3 regions of the Parabacteroides sp. AF39-10AC genome follow, and region 2 is predicted to be linked to each of the others. Evidence: riboswitches for the same ligand, from Rfam matches in the RefSeq annotation. Region 2 holds a riboswitch; each other region holds the start of a gene.

Evidence for each region. A riboswitch is a leader RNA that binds a small molecule or an ion and turns the genes downstream of it on or off. The one in region 2 is predicted to bind thiamine pyrophosphate.
Region 1: it holds a riboswitch for thiamine pyrophosphate, as region 2 does, so the genes downstream of both, thiD (bifunctional hydroxymethylpyrimidine kinase/phosphomethylpyrimidine kinase) here and DW033_RS12955 (sulfide-dependent adenosine diphosphate thiazole synthase) in region 2, are expected to answer to the same signal.
Region 3: it holds a riboswitch for thiamine pyrophosphate, as region 2 does, so the genes downstream of both, DW033_RS04290 (TonB-dependent receptor) here and DW033_RS12955 (sulfide-dependent adenosine diphosphate thiazole synthase) in region 2, are expected to answer to the same signal.

What each region holds. Positions count from the first base shown of each region.
Region 1 covers NZ_QTLP01000002.1:127,129-130,410, forward strand. Annotated here, with positions in the region: gene DW033_RS02440 (thiamine phosphate synthase) at 1-554, opposite strand, end outside; gene thiD (bifunctional hydroxymethylpyrimidine kinase/phosphomethylpyrimidine kinase) at 547-1,395, opposite strand; TPP riboswitch at 1,390-1,487, opposite strand; gene DW033_RS02450 (BamA/TamA family outer membrane protein) at 1,591-2,820, opposite strand; gene cbiD (cobalt-precorrin-5B (C(1))-methyltransferase CbiD) at 2,973-3,282, opposite strand, start outside.
Region 2 covers NZ_QTLP01000013.1:14,425-17,706, forward strand. Annotated here, with positions in the region: gene DW033_RS12945 (DUF6769 family protein) at 1-88, opposite strand, end outside; gene DW033_RS12950 (hypothetical protein) at 159-578, shown strand; gene DW033_RS12955 (sulfide-dependent adenosine diphosphate thiazole synthase) at 635-1,405, opposite strand; TPP riboswitch at 1,468-1,564, opposite strand; gene DW033_RS12960 (ParB/RepB/Spo0J family partition protein) at 1,655-2,179, opposite strand; gene DW033_RS12965 (DUF3440 domain-containing protein) at 2,163-3,282, opposite strand, start outside.
Region 3 covers NZ_QTLP01000003.1:212,837-216,118, reverse strand. Annotated here, with positions in the region: gene DW033_RS04290 (TonB-dependent receptor) at 1-1,644, opposite strand, end outside; TPP riboswitch at 1,687-1,797, opposite strand; gene rimP (ribosome assembly cofactor RimP) at 2,035-2,502, shown strand; gene nusA (transcription termination factor NusA) at 2,507-3,282, shown strand, end outside.

The DNA of each region.
Region 1 (3,282 bases), on a different contig from region 2:
TCCGCGACTAGAAGGGAGGGATCGTTTCCCCAAAGGGCTCCGAGAACGGCGACACCGCCGAAGGGGATATCTTTTAATTTCGTTATTGTCTGCGGGCAGATTCCTCCCAAGGCAATCACCTTATCATCGATGATGCCCTTCGCGTTTCGCAATCCATCTAAGGGGAATCCGCTACCATATCCTTCTTTGGATATACTCTGAAAGATCGGGCTAAGGAATACATAGTCGCATACCGGTTTATACTCGATAATCTCTTCCAGACTATGGCAAGAACGACTTATACTGCCTTTATATAAAGGTGGAGCTTCCGGGTTCCTCTTGTTCAAATGGACTCCTCCTAAAGCCCTTTCTTCTGCCAAGGTAAACCAATCATGAAGAACGATCCTGTCGTAATAGGCCGGAGAGATGTTATCCAATAAGCCCTCCAATTCATCACGTTTACAATCCGGTTTACGTAGATGTAAACGAGACATTCCTTCCGCAAATAGAAGTTCGATCAAAGAAGCTTCATCCGCGAAAAAATAAGGTGTAGTAATTACGACCAGCTTATTCATGATTCCATCGGATTTTATGAAGGGCAGAGGGTGAGAAGAAGTGGTTTACAGGTCCGTGCCCTTTTCCCATGCATACATTTGCCCCGTGAACGAGCGCGTTATTCATATATTCCTTGGCTAATCGTACGGCTTCCACCAATGAATGGCCGAGTGCCATATAAGCGGCGATGGCGGACGATAGCGTACAGCCCGTTCCATGGGTATTGAAGGTCTCCACTGTTGGCGAGACCAGACAAATCGGATTATTCTCATTGATAAATAACCGATCCACCGTTTCTACTCCGGGAATATGCCCCCCCTTGATCAATAGAGCGTTACATCCTTTTTCCTGCAATTTCCGGGCGGCAAGTAAGATATCCGCCTCGTTATTGATTTTTATACCGGAAAGATATTCCGTCTCGGGAATATTCGGAGTAAGCAGTGTCGCTTTAGGGAACAACTCATCCATGATGGTTCGGATGGCGTCATCCTCCAATAATTTACTTCCGCTCGTGGATATCATCACTGGATCTAAAATGATAGAAGTCTGTTGGAAGGAAGGTAAAGTTTCAGATACGACCTTTACGGCATCCTTGTTATGTAGCATCCCTATTTTTACGGCATCTACGATGAAATCCTCAAGAATAGCTTCGATTTGTCCTCTCAAAATCTCGGGAGAGATCGCTTGGATCCCTCGCACTCCCTGTGTGTTTTGAGCGGTTATAGCCGTTATCGCCGAGGCTCCAAAAACCCCCAGCGAGGAAAAAGTCTTAATATCCGCTTGTATTCCGGCACCACCGCCACTATCAGAGCCCGCGATCGTTAAAGCTACCGGATAACGGTACGTTTCATTTTTATCCATCTAACATTCGTTTTTCTTACGGCGGCATTACCCGCATCAAGTAGTAAGGGTATGATCTCAGCCCATATAGTATGGCACCCCTTCGACGACGCAAACTTAGTGAAAAAAATCGATATTAAGATATTTCCGGCTTTTAAACGATAATTTTAACGCAAGGTTATACTTCCATAAATCGTAGACGGGAGCCTTCTGGTTTTAGAAGGCTTCCGTCATATTCATATAAACCGCCATCCCTTTTTGGTTCGGGTCTTTGCCTACGTCTAGGCGGAAGTTCTTGCCGGGTTGCATTTGGATACGTAAGCCTACGCCGTAGTTGAACTTCCATTTATTCCAGTCTACGATAGGAGCGTTTCCGATCGTACCCGTGCCGACCCAGCCAACAAAACCACACTTCGCCCAGAAATTACCGCTCTTATATTTCTCCACGCTGCCGAACATATGACGATACTCCAGAATCCCATACGCCATGGTCTTGTCACGGTACTTGCCCCAATAGTATCCGCGAAGATCGAAAGGAGAGCCAAACGAAGGAAGCTCCGTAAAAGGAACGTTTCCCACACCGATTTGTGTCTTGGCGATCCATGCCAAGGTGCTACGAGGACGAAATACTTGCTGGAATTGGCGGTATTCTAACTCGAACATCTCATAATTATATGCACCGCCTAAATACTTTCCATACACTTTAGCGATCGCGCTTAGTAACATACCGGAACTTGGGGTCGCCACGTCATTTCGTGTATCGTATTGAATCAAGCCGCCGACACCGATATTGACATAATCTCGTTTGAACTTATTGAAATAAGGATCTTCGGCCATCACCGGGTTGATATCATCTGATTTGCTGAAATTAATATCAAAAAGAGGACCCGTATATAAATGAGGCCTAACTTCCCATACGAAACGGGGATATAGTTGGAAAGAACTCTTATGGAATTTCGTTGTCGAGTCGCTCTTCTCGATTTGCTCGATCGTCTCATAGCCTTTCCCGAAATAATGCGAAGGTTCGTTCCGATAACCGTAACTGATATAAATACGGAAGCGATTCTCGTTGAAGAATAAGGTACCGGCACCGGCAAAAACGAACGTCCCGTTTAAGGTAATGTTAAATCCCGCAGGGATAAACGATCGTTGGGATATCGTATCATTCTTGTTTAAGCGAAAGCTAGCCAAAACCGCGCCACCTACGCCAAAGGAGGCTTCCGGCGTGTAAGACGGTCCGCCAAGGATAGACCACCAGATCCTTTTGTTGGCCCGTATGGAGTCTTTATGTAATTGTTTATGATAACGTTGTATTTGCTTTTCGGTCATAGGCTTACCATCCAGCATCAGCACTTCTTTCGGAATCGTGTCATTGGAAATGCCTTGCGCCTTTACGGAAAAGGCGAATAGAAGGCAGGCCATATAAATTAAAAGATATCTAAACATTATTTTAATCAATATTTAGAGGGCAAAAGTACGAAATCCTCCTAATATGTATTCTTAAAGAATCCCTAATAAAAAAGAATAAACAGCTAAAAAGAAATGCTATTACAGTCTGGGGGGTGTAGAGACGTAGCGTGCGCGCTGCGTCTCTACAGCTAAGATTGGTACAAGACCTTGCCCTCTTCGGATATTAACAGCAAGGTTAGTTCGCCGTCGGGAAGGATAGGAGCGCAATACGATTTACATTTTTGTAAAAGTAATGGGAAGAAACGATTTTGTTCTTTTTCCGCAAGAAGCTCCCATAATTCACGGGCCAACGTAATCCGATTGATTGCATCTACGGTCGCCTCCTCGCATTTTGCTTCTTTCGCTACATCTTGAAGGAAGCCTTTGTTCATGACGACTTTTTTGCTGTGTGTATCCAGGAAACCTTCCGCAAGTTTCACCGCCTTGCCGATCATGATA
Region 2 (3,282 bases):
GGTGAGGGATAACCACAGAAAGCAATGCCAAGATGCCGGCCATCAGCACCACGTATTGTACAATCCTCTGTTTCATTTTCTCACGCATGGCACAAAGATAAGGATATTTTTCCGTTTTTTACATGAATGTTGTAAGTTTGCGGTAAATAAAAAGATAGATGAAGTTTGGAGTAAATAAAAAGGTATTATTATATACCGCCGGTTGCGTATGGATTTTCGCCGGTATCAATATCTTACGCATCGGTATCATCACATGGTTAAACGATACCCATTATTGGTTATTCAAGATCGGGGAAGCGACCATCGTTTTCTTGCTTTTCTTCAATTTAGTCTTTAAACGGCTTTTCTATAAACATTCCGAACGGATCTCCCGGAAAAACGGGAAACATTGCCCGTTCTCTTTCTTCGACGTGAAAGGTTGGATTATCATGATCTTCATGATCGCTTTCGGGATCACGATCCGCACGTTCCATTTACTGCCGAATTCTTTCATTTCCGTATTCTATACGGGATTATCCACGGCGTTGATCATAACGGGATTCTTATTCTTGAGACAAGGAAAAACCGTTGGGAATTGAGAATTGAAAATTAAAGATACAACAATCAATAATTTTCAATTCTCAATTCTCAATTTTCAATTCCCAAGTTTTTCGCAGATCAACTCAGCAGCCTTCTTGCCGCTCATCAGCATGCCGCCAAAGATCGGTCCCATACGGAAGCTACCGCTTACGCCGTTAGCGGCCATACCGGAAACGAATAATCCCGGGTAGATCTCCTTCGTGTTCTCCACCGTCGTCTGCTCACCCAGCTCCACATTCAAGGAACGCTCGCCGATCACGCCTCCGGTCGGTGTATTCAATTGGATATCATTCTTACGGGCTACCACACGGGCAATCTCGCAATCATGCCCCGTACCTTCCAAGACAGCCTTTGCCATGATCGTCAACGGATCCACGTGCATCCCCTCACGGATTACCGGAGCCCAGTTCACTACCACACCGGCTACGGCATCGTTATGAAACACCACGTCCTCTACCGAATAGCAGTTAAAGATCGTAGCGCCCGCCTTCGTCGCCTGATAAATCAAAGCGGAAGTGGTATGTACCGAATCCATGATATACGTGCCGTTAGCACCCTCCTTATAGCTTACGCCCAATTCCTTGATAATCGGCATAGCCTCTTCCTGCACCACGATATCGTTGAACATCATAGCGCCGCCCCACATACCTCCACCGGGAGCCAGCTTACGATCAAACAACGCCACCTTCTTACCGGCTTTCGCCAAGAAATAAGCGGCCACGATACCGGAAGGTCCCCCTCCCACGATCGCTACATCCACAGACAAGTTGCTCTTCAACTTCTCGAAGTAAGAGTCAATGATTCCACTTGAAACAATCTGTTCCATCTTAATAACTAATTAAAGTTTAAACATCAGGGAGCACATAGAGGTAACGCCCCCTTTATTTCCTAGTTCTACCTTATTTTCCCTTCGCCGGCATTACCCGGATCAGGTTCGATGGGTATAATCTCAGCCCGTATGACTCGGGCACCCCTATGTGAAAAGTCGGGGGCAAATGTACAAAAAATTAGTATATATGTACTCAACAGAGCCATAAAAGGCAAAAAACGCTCAGCCAAACAAAATGTAAGAAGCTTAATCTTCTTCCGACCAGTCATCAGACCAACCGAATTCTTTATCCCGGAATAATTCAGCTAATCCCGAAATCTGCTTGAACCGAAGTAACTCATTTTTATCCATTCCAATATTACGCATGATCCACTTATCAGACATCCCAGATTTGACCAACTCCGTAACAATCTCCGTCATAAGTTCCAAGTTGTGCATCCCTCGAGCCCTGTTATGGCGAATGGTTGAAGCCATTCGGTTTGAAATATCTTTCTCAATCACCGTTACAGGCAACATTCCTTTCTCACGATCATAAATCCTTTGAGATTGCTTCATAACCAGATAACGATGATAACCATCTACTATCTCATATAAATCATCCTCTTCAAGATAATAACAGACGCAAGGCATCGTATAGCCATCCTCCCAAATGGAAAGTTCCAATAATCGCATTTCCGGTGGTGCCATGATATTAGGGTTATAGCTGTTGGCCACAATTTTTTCTATAGGAACAGCCCTAACACCATATGCCGGACTAACAAAGTTTCCCATGCTTATAAAAATTATATTTGTCCATTACTTCTTTTCTCATATCCCTCTCTCGTTTTGTCTGGGAAAAACCCATATACTTACATGTATGATCGTTTTTCAAAATACAAACACACATACGTTTGTAAGTAGGGATTTCTTTAAACTCAGGTATATTGATATCATCGATATACTCCATCCGTACCGGTTTCTTATCCGTATGGTAAGCGGTACATTCTTCCACAATGATAGGAATATTAGCCGCCCGTAACTTAGCGATAGTCTCCTCACTGAGGCATCCTCCTTTTTCTCTCCAGAATTTACGGCTGACTCTTAACTTATTCAAATAGTTCTCACGAGTTTCTTTGGGTAAAGTATTTAGGAGAAAATACATATATTTCTCCCAAGAGAACCCGGCTGGGCACTTGATAGCCCTCCATCCCATAGCGGAGGTATTCCCATATATACCGGCAAAGCCAACACCGTTTACACGTCCAACCATCCTCCCCCACATGTCGGGATCGACAACTTTGTAAATGAACAGTGTGGATATCGCTTGGGATATGAATGGGCTCGCCACACGTTGCCGGGACAAAGGCACCCCTGCTTGATAATACAAATCATACAAATGATTATATGTCCAACCGAACTTTCCGTTCGCTATCCAGATATCCTGAGTTTTCCAATCATAAATAGGATATGCGTTATATATAGAATAATTCATTCTGCGAGTCCATTTATAATTAGCTAGTTTTCTGTAATTCTTATCACTATGTATGGCCCGCCACCTATTAAAACTCTCTTGGGTACGGATACCAACAAGGCAACATATACGCCGGCCCATTTTCCGTTGATACAACCAAAAAGGGAACATATTCTGAAAATCATAATCCCACATGTCCTCCTTGAAGAAGTCAAAGTCTTTCGCCCGGAGACATGAATGGGGCATCTCTCGAACCCAGATATCCCGGTACTCCTCGCTCCAAGGTCTCCAATATTGTTGAAACATAGATGTACATGTCTGGACTTTAAAAGGAACACAACAATGATAAATATCAAGGATATCGGAATTAGCGGCATAAACCTTTTCCACATATTCGGTCGTCTGGCTGTATTGAACCTCATAA
Region 3 (3,282 bases), on a different contig from region 2:
GCTGATCTTGCCGGTCAGGATCAATTGGTTGTTGTAATCCATGAAATAGAGATTGGCTCCAAACCGGAAACGGTCGTTACCAAAACTATAACCGGCCTCGTAATCATATAAGGTCTCGTGGGTAGGACGTTCCTCGGGGCCTGCCTCCGTGAAATTGTCACGGTTCGGTTCCCGGTTAGCGACGGAGAAAGAGACGAAGGCGTTATGGCCATTGTTATGGAAGTTTATTCCGGCTTTCGGGTTGAAGAAGTTCCAGTTCTTACGAATGTCCAGTCCTTCCCCGGCTTTGTCATCGTTTCCCTTAATGGTGTAATGGATCCCACGGTATTGTAAGTCCAGATAGCCGGTGAAAAGAGGGGAAAGACGTTGAGTCAATTTAGCGTATGCGTTGTAGTCTAATTTCTTACCGGTATTGCGATAATATTCGTAATCCGGTTGTGGCAAGACGTTTGCGCTTTTGGTCCACATTACCCGGCCAAAATGATCGCCTACATAGTTGTTGACGGCGGTTCCCAGCGTAAGGCGGGTATTGTCACGTTGATAGTTTGCGCTATAAACGGCTCCATAGAAATAATTGTCGAGCCATTTACGGCGCACAAGGTCCGTCTTTTTTACGGTATTACCCTCCGGATCGATATATTCCGGTAGTTTATAACTGCTGAATTTGGCTTTCGATTTATAATCCTCGTAATATCCATTTCCGTCGGTGTAATGAAGGGTCAGGTTCATATTCCAGAAATCTCCGATACGCTGGCTGGCCATTAAATGGTAGTTGTGTTGCCAATAATTATCCGTCTGATTGTTATAAAACTTCTTCACTCCATCTTCCTCATATTCTCCGCATGGATTATAGCTACGATCTGTGTCAAGTAAATAAGACGGAACACCGTTCCATGCTTGATAGGTCTTCTCGCTGTTCCCGAAGGCTTGGAATTTAATCAATGTATTATCGGCATAGAAAGCGGCGGAGGCATAGTAAGAACTCATACGGGCGGAGGCACGATCGATAAAGCCGTCGCTACGGATATTGGAGTAGCGGGCGTCGAAAGCGAAATGATCGTAAAGTAATCCAGTGCCGCCTTTTACCGTATGTTTCAGCGTACCGAAAGAACCTGCTGATACGGAATATTCGCCGTAAGGCTTTAAGGACGGTTTCTCGGTCTGCATGGCGACCGTAGCGCCAAAAGCCGCAGCTCCGTTCGTAGAGGTTCCGGCGCCTCGTTGGATCTGGATCGATTCTACCGAGGAAGCTATATCGGCCATATTAGCCCAGAATACGGTATGAGACTCGGAGTCATTAACCGGTACGCCATTGATCGTGATATTGATACGGTTCGCATCTGTACCCCGGATACGAAAACCGGAGTAACCGATACCCGTTCCGGCATCCGAGGTCATGATAACAGACGGGGATTGGGAGATAAGGAATGGGATACCTTGCCCGTTGTTCCGGCTGCTTAGTTCTTGTTTGGAGATGTCGCTATAAGCTACCGGGGTCTCTTTCCCGACTTTGGTAGCGGTAATAACCACTTCATCTAAAGATACGTCTTTTGAGATTTTCAAGGAGTCGACCGGACTAGGCATTTGTGCCTTGGCGGTTGTAGCCAGCAAGGAGCCGGCCAAGATAACCAATACATTTTTCATCTTTTCATCTTTTTGCTTTAAAACTAAATAGATGAATAGAAAGGATCGGAGAAGCATGAATCCCTACGACAGCATTACCTGTACAGGTTCTATGGGTATGATCTCAGCCCGCTCCTTTCGTGAAGGATTCCGCGAGCACCCCTTCGTATTCGGCAGCAAAGATAGGCATAAAAATGTTAATAAATATTACTATCAATAGTAAATCGGATTTCTATAGATATTAATTCTGATTACTATCGATCGTAATCCGGTTTGTGTCGTATTAATTTTTTCTGCAAAAAGATGAGGATATTTTGAGAACTCATTGATTTTTTGTATATTTGCGGGCGATTAAGTGAAGTTGAGGAGGGGGCGGGTAGTCCCCTTCTTTTGTTCTTAACAGATATGTGTATGATAGAAAAGAAAGTGGTAAGCCAATTAGTAGAGGAAAAACTAGCCTCTTCAAGCAATTATTTAGTAGACGTAGTGATTAAACCGGGGAACCTGATAGTCGTTGAAATTGATAACGATGAAGCGGTAAGCATTGATGATTGCGCTGAGTTGAGCCGGTATTTGGAGGAGCATCTGGATCGTGACGTCGAGGATTATGAGCTGGAGGTTGGCTCCGCCGGCATTACTTCTCCTTTTAAGGTACTTCGCCAATACGTCAAGAACATCGGAAACGAGGTGGAGATGCTGTTGAAAAACGGCTCGAAGCTGACAGGTGTGTTGAAATCTGCCGACGAGAACGGTGTGGTTGTCTCTGTCGAGAAGAAGGTGAAACCGGAGGGCGCTAAGCGGAAGGTAACCGTGATAGAGGATGAGTCGTATACATTTGATGAAATAAAATATACAAAATACTTAATAAGATTCAAGTAAGATTATGGCCAAGAAAGAGGAAACAATCAGTATGATTGACACCCTTGCGGAGTTCAAGGAGTTGAAGAATATCGATAAAGATACGATGATTAGCGTTTTGGAAGATTCGTTCCGTAACGTGATCGCCAAGATGTTTGGCACGGATGAGAACTATGACGTGATTATCAATCCTGAGAAAGGTGATTTCGAGATCTGGAGAAACCGTACGGTTGTGGCTGATGATGAATTGGAGGATGAGAACTTGCAGCTTACGTTGACGGAGGCCCGTAAAATCGACGCCGACTGTGAGGTGGGCGAGGAAGTGACCGACGAGGTGCATTTCGCGGACTTCGGACGTCGTGCGATCTTAAACTTGCGCCAGACTTTGGCTTCAAAGATACTTGAATTGCAGAAAGACAGCTTGTACGCTAAGTATAAGGATAAAATCGGCCACATCATCGCCGCTGAGGTTTATCAGGTGTGGAAGAAAGAAATCCTGTTGCTGGATGACGATGGTAATGAGTTGCTACTGCCGAAATCCGAGCAAATCCCGACCGATTTCTATCGTAAGGGAGAGACCGTACGTGCGATCGTTCAACGTGTGGATAACTATAATAACAACCCGAAGATCCTTCTTTCCCGTACGGATAAGGTCTTCTTGCAGCGGTTGTTCGAGTTGGAGGTTCCGGAGATTAATGATGGCTTGATTACGATCAAGGCGATCGCCCGTATCCCGGGAGAGCGTGCCAAAGTGGCTGTCGAGTCATACGATGACCGTATTGACCCGGTGGGTGCTTGCGT